DNA from 2 places in the Saccharopolyspora sp. MMCC62 genome. Region 1 is predicted to be linked to the other one. Evidence: riboswitches for the same ligand, from Rfam matches in the RefSeq annotation. Region 1 holds a riboswitch; the other holds the start of a gene.

Evidence for each region. Region 1 has a riboswitch for glycine ahead of gcvH (glycine cleavage system protein GcvH). Riboswitches for the same ligand answer to the same signal wherever they lie in the genome.
Region 2: linked by a shared signal. The riboswitch ahead of gcvP (aminomethyl-transferring glycine dehydrogenase) and the one ahead of gcvH (glycine cleavage system protein GcvH) in region 1 are both predicted to bind glycine.

The regions. Positions count from the first base shown of each region.
Region 1 is NZ_JBYKCM010000009.1:265,214-271,069, forward strand. It holds gene AC29IT_RS21860 (DUF202 domain-containing protein) at 1-13, shown strand, start outside; gene AC29IT_RS21865 (organic hydroperoxide resistance protein) at 57-476, opposite strand; gene AC29IT_RS21870 (MarR family winged helix-turn-helix transcriptional regulator) at 478-996, opposite strand; gene AC29IT_RS21875 (L-serine ammonia-lyase) at 1,415-2,767, opposite strand; gene gcvH (glycine cleavage system protein GcvH) at 2,792-3,166, opposite strand; glycine riboswitch at 3,215-3,304, opposite strand; glycine riboswitch at 3,306-3,401, opposite strand; gene ald (alanine dehydrogenase) at 3,610-4,725, shown strand; gene AC29IT_RS21890 (hypothetical protein) at 5,086-5,580, shown strand; gene AC29IT_RS21895 (ABC transporter ATP-binding protein) at 5,696-5,856, shown strand, end outside.
Region 2 is NZ_JBYKCM010000001.1:541,206-547,061, forward strand. It holds gene gcvP (aminomethyl-transferring glycine dehydrogenase) at 1-2,481, opposite strand, end outside; glycine riboswitch at 2,646-2,748, opposite strand; gene AC29IT_RS02505 (MerR family transcriptional regulator) at 2,886-3,449, opposite strand; gene AC29IT_RS02510 (bifunctional nuclease family protein) at 3,778-4,254, opposite strand; gene garA (glycogen accumulation regulator GarA) at 4,760-5,218, opposite strand; gene gcvH (glycine cleavage system protein GcvH) at 5,333-5,716, opposite strand.

The DNA of each region.
Region 1 (5,856 bases):
CCTGCTCATGTGACCGCGCCCGCCCCGGTTTCCGGGACGGGCGCGCCGCGCGGGGCTCAGGCGACGGCGAGGTCGATCTGGACGTTGCCGCGGATGGCGTTGGAGTACGGGCACACCGCGTCGGCCTGCTCGGTCAGCTGCCGGGCCTGCTCCTCGTCGACGCCGGGGAGGCTCACCGACAGGGTGACCTCGAGCGCGTAGCCGCCCGCGCCGTTGCTGCCGATGCCGACCTGGGCGGTCACCGCGGAGTCGGCGATGTTCGCCTTCGCCTTGCGGGCGACGAGCTGCAGCGCGCTGTGGAAGCACGCGGCGTAGCCGGCGGCGAACAGCTGCTCGGGGTTGGTGGAGTCGCCACCGGGGCCGCCCATTTCACGCGGGACCGCCAGGTCGAGGTCGAGCACTCCGTCGGAGGAGCGGGTGCGGCCGCCGCGCCCTTCGCCGGTCGCGGTCGCTTCGGCGGTGTACAACGCTGCCATCTCAGTCTCCTTGTGTCGTGGTCCCGCGCAGGAGTTCGTCGGTGATGGGGACGCCGTCGGCGACGGCGGCCCTGGCGCGGTGCGCGGCCTGGTCCACGTTGGCGGTGAGCCGCTGCAGCGTGGAGCGCAGCGCCAGCACCTCGTCGAGTTCCATGCCGCTGGCGGCGAGCACCCGATTCGGGATCTGCTCGGCGTGCTCCCGCAGCTCCCGCCCCCGCTCGGTCAGTCCGATCTCGACGGACCGCTCGTCGCGAGTGCTGCGCCGCCGGTCCACCAGTCCGCTCGCTTCGAGCCGTTTCAGCAGCGGCGACAGCGTTCCGGAGTCCAGTTTGAGCATCGTCCCGAGGTCTTTGACCGCGAGCGAGTCGTGCTCCCAGAGCACCAGCATCACCAGGTACTGCGGGTAGGTCAGCCCCAGCTCGTCGAGGAACGGCCGGTACATGTTGGTGAAGGAACGCGACGCGCTGTAGAGCGCGAAGCACACCTGCTGATCCAGTGACAGCGCCGAGTCCGCGCTCATCCCCGCCTCCTGCACGTGGTCGACACTAGCCGTGATTCGAGTTGTGCGCAACTGAGTTGTGCACTTCCTAAGTGGTCTCCGAGATCGCACCCGCGCAGCCCGGCGGAACACCACCGCCGCACTCCACCACACCGGGTACCCCACGACCCCGGACGACGCCCGAGCGTGACAGGAAGGTTCCCTTCATCGCACCGGTGGCAGAAAGGTTCCCTTCCTCGCAGCGGTCATCGCCCGGGTCGGGCCGCGGCCGTCGGTGACAGGAAGGTTCCCTTCATCCCACCCGTGACCGAAAGGTTCCCTTCCTCGCCGGAGCACCGCGGCCCGGCGTACCGGCACCTCGGTGACAGGAAGGTTCCCTTCCTCGCCCCACCCCGCGCGGCGGTGGGCGCCGGGCGGGGCGAGGCCGGAAGGGAACCGATCAGCACTCGATGACGTTGACCGCGAGCCCGCCGCGGGCGGTCTCCTTGTACTTGACCTTCATGTCGCGGCCGGTCTCCCGCATCGTCTTGATCACCTTGTCGAGGGAGACGAAGTGGCTGCCGTCGCCGCGCAGCGCCATCCGCGCGGCCGTGACGGCCTTGACGGCGGCGACGGCGTTGCGCTCGATGCACGGGATCTGCACGAGCCCGCCGATGGGATCGCAGGTGAGCCCGAGGTTGTGCTCCATCGCGATCTCGGCGGCGTTCTCCACTTGCCACGGCGTCGCCCCCATCGCCTCGGCGAGCCCGGCAGCCGCCATGGAGCAGGCCGATCCGACTTCGCCCTGGCAGCCGACTTCGGCCCCGGAGATCGACGCGTTCTCCTTGAACAGCACTCCGATGGCGCCGGCGGCGAGCAGGAACCGGAGGACGCCCTGCTCGTCGGCTCCGGGCACGAAGCGCACGTAGTAGTGCAGCACCGCGGGCACGATCCCGGCCGCACCGTTGGTGGGCGCGGTGACCACTCGGCCGCCTGCCGCGTTCTCCTCGTTGACGGCGAGCGCGAACAGGGTGAGCCACTCCATGGCGTCGTCCTGCTCGCCGAGGTGGGCCCGCAGGGCGGCGGCGCGCCGCTTCACCCGCAGCCCGCCGGGCAGTTCGCCGTCGTTGCGGCAGCCGTTGTCGACGCATTCCTGCATCACGGACCAGATGTGCAGCAGCCGGGCCCGGATGTCCTCGGCGGAGCGCCAGGACAGCTCGTTGTCGAACATGACGTCACTGATCCGGGAGCCGGCTTCGGCGACCCGGGCGAGCAGTTCGTCGCCGGTGCGGAACGGGTGGCGCACCGGGGTCTCGTCGGGCTTGATCCGGTCGGTTCCGGTGGCGTCGTCGTCGACGACGAATCCGCCGCCGACGGAGTAGAACACCGCGGACCGCAGTTCGGCGCCGCCGCCGAACGCCGTGAACCGCATCCCGTTGGGGTGCACCGGCAGCGATCTGCGCCGGTGCATCACCAGGTCGCGGTCCGCGGAGAACCGGATGTCGCGTTCGCCGGCCAGCCGCAGCCTGCCCTCGGCGCGGATGGTCTCCACCCGGTGTTCGACGGCGGCCGGGTCGACCGTCTCCGGGTCGTGCCCTTCGAGTCCGAGCAGTACCGCTGTGGGGCTGCCGTGGCCGTGCCCCGTGGCGCCGAGCGAACCGAACAGCTCGGCCTTCACCTTGTCGACCTGACCGAGCAGACCGTCGTCGTGCAACCGCGCGGTGAACATCCGCGCCGCCCGCATCGGGCCGACGGTGTGCGAACTCGACGGGCCGATGCCCACCGAGAAGAGGTCGAAGACGCTGATCGTCACAGCTCCGTCCCCCTTCGCCCCGGCCTATTCACCGCTGGTGAACTGGGCGTATTCCTGCGCGGTGAGCACAGCACCGGTCTGTTCGGCGCGCACTTCGAGCAGCCAGCCCGCGCCGAACGGATCGGAGTTGATGACCGCGGGGTCGTCGGCGGCGGCCGTGTTGACGGCGACGACTTCGCCGGTGACGGGCGCGTACAGGTCGCTGACGGACTTGGTCGATTCGAGTTCGCCGCAGGCCGCGCCGGTCTCGATGCGCTCGCCCACCTCGGGCAGTTGCACGTAGACGATGTCGCCGAGCGCTTCCGCCGCGTACGGGGTGATGCCGATGCGGACCAGGTCGCCGCGGTCGTCGAGCCACTCGTGCTCTTCGGTGTAGCGCAGCTGTTCGGGCAGGGACATGGAGGCTCCTCACCATCACGGGCACGGGTGTGCCCTGGTTCGCGGGCCTCCCCCTCTGTTTCGGGACCTGAGAGCTTCGCCGCGGGTTCGCGGCTTGCACCGTGGGTGCGGCGCCGGGGCGCGCGCTTTCCAGAGTGGCCTCGCCCGAGCGGTCATGGGTGCCTGAGAGTTTTTCGGGGAGGGTTTGCTCCTTCGGCGCCCTGCTGGTGCGCAGGGTCTCTCCCGCTCGGGTTCTGCGGCGCTGTTCGGTTGTGGTCGTGCCCGGCAACGATAAACGGGTGTCACCCGTCGCCGGCGCGCGCCCGTCCGGATCGCGGCGTGGAAGGGAACCTTCCGGTCACCGGTGGCGGAAAGGTTCCCTTCCTCGCGGTCCGGGCGGGGTGGGGGTTCGGGGCGGATGATGCGGAGTGCGGGGTCGGGCGAGGTGTCGGGAGGTGGGCCGGGTGAAGGTCGCGGTGCCGCGCGAGGTGAAGAACCACGAGTACCGGGTGGCGTGCACTCCCGCGGGCGTGCACGAGCTGGTGGCGCGCGGGCACTCGGTGTTCGTGGAGGCCGGTGCCGGGCGTGGTTCGTCGATCCCGGACGAGGACTACGCGGCGGCGGGGGCGGCGCTCGTGCCGTCGGCGGCGGACGCCTGGGCCGAGGGCGAGCTGGTGTTGAAGGTGAAGGAGCCGGTGGCGGAGGAGTTCCCGCGGCTGCGCTCGGGCCAGGTGCTGTTCACCTACCTGCACTTGGCGGCGTCGGCGGAGTTGACGAACGAGCTGCTGCGCGCCGAGGTCACGGCGATCGCCTACGAGACGGTGCAGTCGGCGGGCGGCGGGTTGCCGCTGCTGGCGCCGATGAGCGAGGTCGCGGGCAGGCTGGCCCCGCAGGTGGGCGCGCAGGCGCTGCTGACGCCGCAGGGCGGCCGCGGGGTGCTGCCCGGCGGGGTGCCGGGCGTGCCGCCGGCTCGGGTGGTGGTGATCGGCGGCGGGGTGGCCGGGTTGAACGCGGCGCGGGTGGCCGCGGGCATGGGTGCGCAGGTGGAGGTGCTGGACACCGACGTCGACCGGTTGCGGGAGATCGATGCGGCGCACCGGGGCGCGATCCGCACGGTGACGTCGAACGCGTACGCGGTGGAGTCAGCGGTGCGGTCGGCGGACCTGGTGATCGGCGCGGTGCTGGTGCCGGGGGCGAAGGCCCCGAAGCTGGTGTCGAACGAGCTGGTGTCCCGGTTGAAGCCGGGCTGCGTGCTGGTGGACGTGGCGATCGACCAGGGCGGGTGCTTCGAGGATTCGCGGCCGACGACGCATGAGGATCCGACGTTCCGGGTGCACGATGCGGTCTTCTACTGCGTGGCGAACATGCCGGGCGCGGTGCCGAACACGTCGACGCACGCGTTGACGAACGTGACGTTGCCGTACGCGTTGCGCATCGCGGATCAGGGGTGGCGAGCGGCGTGCCGGGCGGACGCGGCGCTGGCGCGCGGGTTGAACGCGCACGGCGGGTTGCTGGTGAGCGAGGCGGTGGCGGTGGCGCACGGGATGCCGCGCACGGACCCGGGTGCGGTGCTGGTCTGATCCGCAACCGCGAGACCATGTGGGACCATCCGAGACCACTTCGCGGCGAGACCGGCGAGTTTCACTCGCAGAGGTGAGAGCACCCCGATAGGGGTTAGAGGGCGGCCCGCTCGACCGGCCTGGGGGTCACCGGGAGCAGGCCGCCAGGTCCCAGTGTAGGACACGAACGCTTGATTTCCGACGTGCGGAGCGTGACGAACCCATCGGGGCCGAACCCGCCCGAAAATCCACTCGACCAGGTGAGTTCGGTGTGGTCGGCCGGGTGAACTGCCGATGGGAGTGCGCCAAGCCGCGCCGATCTGCGGCGGTGCTCGTCGCGGACGCCACGGACGTCCGCCTTCTCCGTCCCGATCGGCCGCGATGACCGTACGACGCGGGGAGTGGCACGTGGACGACGCGAAGATGCGGGAGGCCGTACTGGACCGGCTGGCCCGGCTGGAGCGGGTGGCCACCGAAGGCGGCACCGAAGAGCTGTTACCGGTCGCCAGGTCCGAACTGCACCGCCTCACCGGCGGCCTGCGCGCCCTGCTGGAGGCCCACCACCCGGACTCCGACGGGCGCTGCCCCGCCTGTTCCGGCACGGTGCGCAGCCGCAGCTGGCCGTGCGAGTCGTGGCTGCACGTGCACCGCGGCCTCATCGGCGACAGCGCGACGCCCGGCGCACCGATCGGCCGCCACGCCCCCGCCGGCGAACCGGCGCCGGACCGCGAACCGGGACCGGACACCGGGGCGCGGCAACCGACCGGTCGCTGGCCCGCCAGTGCACCCGTCCACCACCGCTCCCCCCGACCGGAGGACGGCCGACCACCGGGCTCGGACCGGCCGATCAGCCGGCCGCAGCACGGCACGGGCTGATTTCCGCACTCCCCCCTAACGGCGCGGGCCGGTCAGGCAGGATGGGACCGCCCCGCGCCCGAGCGTGATCGTTCAGCGTCGCGCGCTCGCGGGCGCCCTGCGGGGCCGAGCGACGATGGAGGAGCGTGTGCACGACGGCAGCGGCCGGATCCTGGTGCAGAACCTGAGCAAGAACTTCGGGCCGGTGAGCGCGGTCCGCGACCTCAGCTTCGCCGTCCACCCCGGGGTGGTCACGGGTTTCCTCGGCCCGAACGGTTCCGGCAAGACGACGACGCT
Region 2 (5,856 bases), on a different contig from region 1:
CGCCCGCAGGTCCAGGATGCACTCGTGCGCGACGAACCCGCCGGAACCGGTGTAGAGCACCGGGAAGTGCTCGTCGAGGCGCCGCGCCACGTAGTTCGCCGCCGCCACGGCCGTCAGCGTGGCCCGCCGCAGCCCGTCGGAACCCATCATCCGCACGTAGGTCCAGGAGATCGGCAGGATCGAGGCGCTCCCCCACGGCGCGGCGCTGATCGGCCCCACCCCGGTGGCCGGACCCGCCGCGGGCTGCAGCGGGTGGTTCGGCAGGAACGGCGCCAGGTGCTCGCGCACCCCGATCGGGCCGACGCCGGGGCCACCGCCGCCGTGCGGGATGCAGAACGTCTTGTGCAGGTTCAGGTGCGAGACGTCGGAGCCGAACTCCCCCATCCGCGCCAGGCCGATCAGCGCGTTCAGGTTCGCGCCGTCCACGTACACCTGACCGCCCGCATCGTGCACCAGGGCGCACACCTGTTCCACGGTGTCCTCGTACACGCCGTGCGTGGACGGGTAGGTGATCATGATGGCGGCGAGGTCGTCGCGGTGCTGGTCGACGACTTCGCGCAGGTGGTCGAGCTCGATGTTGCCCTGGTCGTCGCAGCGCACCACGACCACGCGGAGCCCGGCCATCACGGCGCTGGCGGCGTTGGTGCCGTGCGCGCTCGCCGGGATCAGGCACACGTCCCGCGCCGCCGCACCACGGCTGTGGTGGTAGGCGCGGATGGCCAGCAGCCCGGCGAACTCGCCCTGGCTGCCCGCGTTCGGCTGCAGGCTCACCGAGTGGTACCCGGTGATCTCGGCCAGCCAGCGCTCCAGATCGTGCACGATCTCCAGCAGGCCGGTCGCGTCCTGGGCCGGCGCGAACGGGTGGAGCTCGGCGAACTCCGGCCAGGTGATCGGTTCCATCTCCGCGGTCGCGTTGAGCTTCATCGTGCACGAGCCCAGCGGGATCATGCTGCGGTCCAGCGCCACGTCCGAGTCGGACAGGCTGCGCAGGTAGCGCAGCAGCGAGGTCTCCGAGCGGTGCGCGTGGAACACCGGGTGCGTCATGTACTCGGAGGTGCGCAGCAGCCCGGCGGGCAGCGCGTCCTCGGTCTCGGCGTCCAGCTCGTCGATGTCGGCCAGCGCGCCCCCGGCGATGCCGAAGGCCTCCGCGACCCGCACCAGCGCTTCCCGCGTGGTGGTCTCGTCGCAGCTGACACCGACGTGGTCGTCGTCGATGTGGCGCAGGTTGATGCCGCCGTCCCGCGCGGCCTGCACCACCTCGGCGGCCCGGCCGGGCACCTCGGCGACGAGGGTGTCGAAGAACGCGGCGTGCTCGATGCGCACCCCGCCGCGGCGCAGCCGCTCCGCCAGCACGGCCGCCATCCGGTGCGCCCGCTTCGCGATGGCCCGCAGCCCCGCGGGACCGTGGTAGACGCCGTACATGCCGGCCACGACGGCGAGCAGCACCTGCGCGGTGCAGATGTTGCTGGTGGCCTTCTCCCGGCGGATGTGCTGCTCGCGGGTCTGCAACGCCAGCCGGTAGGCCTGGTTCCCGTCCGCGTCGACGCTCACGCCGACCAGCCTGCCGGGCAGCTGCCGCTCGATGCCCTTGCGCACCGCCATGTAGCCGGCGTGCGGGCCGCCGAAGCCCATCGGGACGCCGAAGCGCTGCGTGGTGCCCACCACCACGTCCGCGCCCAGCTCACCGGGGGCGCGCAGCAGGGTCAGCGCGAGCAGGTCGGCGCTGACGACGACCATGCCGCCGCGCTCGTGCACCTGCTCGATGATCTCCTGCTGGTCGCGCACCGCTCCCGAGGCACCGGGGTAGGCCAGCAGCGCGCCGAAGAAGTCGCCCTCGGGCAGCGCCGAGGCGCCCGCGCTCAGGTCGGCCACCACGACCTCGATGCCCAGCGGTTCCGCCCGGGTGCGCAGCACCGCGAGGGTCTGCGGCATCACGTCGGCGTCCACCACGAACCGCGGCGACTTGGCCCGGCCCGCGCGGCGCACCAGCGTCATGCCCTCGGCGGCCGCGGTGGCCTCGTCGAGCATCGAGGAGTTCGCCACGGGCACGCCGGTCAGGTCGGCCACCATGGTCTGGAAGTTCAGCAGCGCCTCGAGCCTGCCCTGCGAGATCTCCGGCTGGTACGGCGTGTACGCGGTGTACCAGGCCGGGCTCTCCAGCACGTTGCGGCGGATCACCGGCGGCGTGATCGTCGGGTAGTAGCCGAGCCCGATCATCTCGGTGTGCGGGCTGTTGAGCCGCGCCAGGTCGCGCAGCTGCCGGAGCGCCTCGGCTTCGGTCGCCGGTTCCGGCAGGGCCAGCTGCAGGTCTCGTTCCCGGATGCCGTCGGGCACGGCCGCCTGCCCGAGCTCCTCCAGCGACCCGACGCCGATCACGTCGAGCATCCGGGCCAGTTCGGCGGGCAGCGGCCCGACATGGCGGTCGGCGAACGGAGTCCCGTGTTCCAGGGCGGCCAGCGGGATGCGGTCTTCGGTCGTCATCGCCACACCTCATTCATCGCGACGGACAGGGCGGCAGCACGTGTGCTGCTCTCCCCCTCTGTCACTGTCCGCGATGCGAACGCCTGAGAGCTTCACCCGGTCCGCGGACCGGCCTTGCACCGTCGGCGGGGAACCACGTCGGTGGTCCCGCTTTCCAGAGGTATCTCGCCCGTGCGGTCCAGCAGGCCTGAGAGGTTGTCGGGGAGGGTTTGCTCCTTCGGCGCCGCCGCTGACCAGGTCAACGGCGAACTCTCCCGCGCGGGGTCGGCGATGCTCAGCAGCTTACCCGATCCGGTGACGGCCGAACGGTGCGATCTTCATCCCGCCCGATCATCCCAACGGTCCAGGCGGGCCGCTGACGGGCGGTGATGGCCCCGGCACCCAGCGGTGCCGGGTGGCAGCGCTCAGCCGATGCGGCGGTCGCGCCTGCGGGACAGCTCGTCCCCGACCGGCTCGACGGCCTCGGCGCCGTCGGCGCGCTCGGCGGGGAACTCGTGGATGGTGCCGGTGATCTCGCGCATCGCACCGCTCACCGCGATGCCGAACACGCCCTGACCGCCCTGCAGCAGGTCCACGACCTCCTCGGCGGACGTGCACTCGTAGACCGTCGTGCCATCGCTGAACAGCGTGATCCGGGCCAGGTCCTCGACCCCGCGGTGGCGCAGGTGCTCGACGGCGACCCGGATGTTGTGCAGCGAGACCCCGGTGTCCAGCAGCCGCTTGACGACCTTGAGCACCAGGATGTCCTTGAACGAGTACAGCCGCTGCGAACCGGACCCGGCCGCGCCGCGGATGGACGGCCCGACCAGCTTGGTGCGCGCCCAGTAGTCCAGCTGCCGGTAGGTGATCCCGGCGATCTGGCACGCCGCGGGTCCGCGATAACCGACGAGCTCGTCCGGCAGCGCGGAGTCCGGGAACGGTGCCGAACCCCCTGCGGCGGCTTCCTCGCCAGGTGCTCGCTCCACCACGCCTGCCTCCCTCCGCCCGGCCCGAAGCCGGCGAACCACCGAACCCGGCTCGACGCATGATCATCGAGAACGACCACGAACGATCATGGAACCGGGGGTTTGACCTTCCCCGACCTGGAAAATCACATCGGGGCGATTCGCGCACCTCGAAGGTAAGCCCGCCCCGAGACCGGGTCAACGCGACGCGCGGAGCCGTCCCCCGACCCCGGTGTGACGCGTGCCCCGACCGGGGCCCGGCATGCGAGAAGGGCCCCTGGTGCGCGCGGCACCAGGAGCCCCTCTCGAACGACGCGGTCGGCCTGGCGGGGCCGAGCCCCGCCCGCCGCGATCAGGTGTCCGCGCCGCGGAAGTCCTCCGGCGAGACCGAGTCCAGGAATTCCCGGAACTTCTCGACCTCGTCCTCCTGCTCGTCCGGGATGATCAGCCCGGCTTCGTCCAGCACCGATTCGTCGGCGTGGATCGGCACCCCGATCCGCAACGCCAGCGCCACCGAGTCGCTCGGCCGGGCCGAGACCCGCACGTCCCCGTCGAAGATGAGCTCCGCGAAGAACGTGCCCTCCTGCAGGTCGGTGATTCGCACCTGCTCCAGGTCCCGCCCGAGGGCGCCGATGACGTCCTTGAGCAGGTCGTGGGTGAGAGGTCTGGCGGGTCGCACGCCCTGCTGCTCCAGCGCGATGGCGGTGGCCTCCACCGATCCGATCCAGATCGGCAGGTACCGCTCGCCCTCGGTCTCGCGCAGCAGCAGGATCGGCTGGTTGGCTGGTAGTTCCACTCGCACGCCGACGACGCGCATTTCGCTGCTCATCGACACATCGCCTCCTCCAGCGCGCCGAAGCGTGACATCCTTGGTCGAGGATCGCGCACCGACGCCTCTGACGCTACCCGCGATACGGCGGACACGCCGACCTCCGGCCGTCGTTCCCGCCCGGATTTTCCGCTCGGTGGACGGCTTTTCCGGCTCGTTCCGGGCCTCGCACCAGCGGGGTCGCCGGTACCGGGCCCTTCCGTTGTCCGCCCCGGGCAGGGGCGGTCTTCGACGCCGTCGCGCACCGGTTCCGCGGGCACCCGGAGGTGCTCACCGGACGCGGCTCCCGCGACTCCGACCAGGTCGGTTCCCGGGTCGGGCGCCGACCGCTCGCGACGCGAACGATGTCCCCCGTCACGATACACCGCACCGCATCCCGCAGAACCCGTTCCGGACTGCGGGAACCAGCGGCCCGGAGATCGCCTGGAACGATCACCGCCGAGAGCGATCGGGGCGGCGCCGGATCGGCGTCGCCCCGATGCGCTCGGTCCGCGGAACGTCCGCCTCAGCGGCCCTGACCGTCGATGGGACCGGTCAGGAACACCAACCGGAACTTCCCGATCTGCACCTCGTCGCCGTTGGCCAGCACCGAGGTGTCCACCGGTTCCCGGTTGACGTAGGTGCCGTTGAGGCTGCCGACGTCGACGACGACGAAGTCGTTGCCCTCTCGCCGGAACTCGGCGTGCCGACGGGACACCGTCACGTCGTCGAGGAAGATGTCGCTGTCCGGGTGGCGTCCAGCACTGGTGGTCTCGCGGTCGAGCAAGAACCGCGACCCGGCGTTCGGGCCACGCTTGACCACCAGCAGTGCAGCCCCGGCGGGCAGCGAATCGACCCCGGAGGCCGCCGGCTCCTGGGGGGCACTCTCGGTGCTCTCCGGCTCCGAGAGGAACGGCCTGAAGACCGAGGTGGTCTCCGGTGACTGCTCCGGCGGAACGCCGCCGGGCCCGTCGTTCTGGCTCACCTGAGCTCTCCTCTGCGCGGATGGGTCGTGCAAGTGGTTCAAACGTACCGTGCCGTCACAGGTCGCAGACGCGGGACTCCCACCTCACGCCGTTCGCGAACCCGAGATCAACGATCATCCCTGGTCGATGATGCCTTGGTAGTCGCTTTCGCTGAGCAGGCCGTCGAACGCGGCCGGGTCGGCGAGCTTGATCTCGATCATCCAGCCGTCGCCGAACGGATCGGAGTTGACCAGTTCCGGCTCCTGGTCGAGCTGCTCGTTGCGGGCGACGATCTCCCCCGCGATCGGGGCGTAGATGTCGGAGACGCTCTTGGTCGACTCCACCTCGCCGATGCCGCCACCGGCCTCGACGGTCTCGCCCACCTCGGGCAGCTGCACGAACACCACGTCGCCGAGCTGCTGCTGGGCGTAGTCGGTGATGCCGATGCGCACGGTGTCGTCGCCGGTGCGCCGCACCCACTCGTGCTCCTGGGTGTACTTGATCCCGTCCGGGGCCACTGGTGGTCCCGCCTTCCTCGTCGTACCTGGGCGGGGCCGGCTGCCACCGCACCCGCGCGATGATCGCCACGGACCCAGCGAGCCTAGGTCGGGGCCGCTCCCGGCCGCAAGGCGGCCGCGCGTGATCACACCCGCACCGG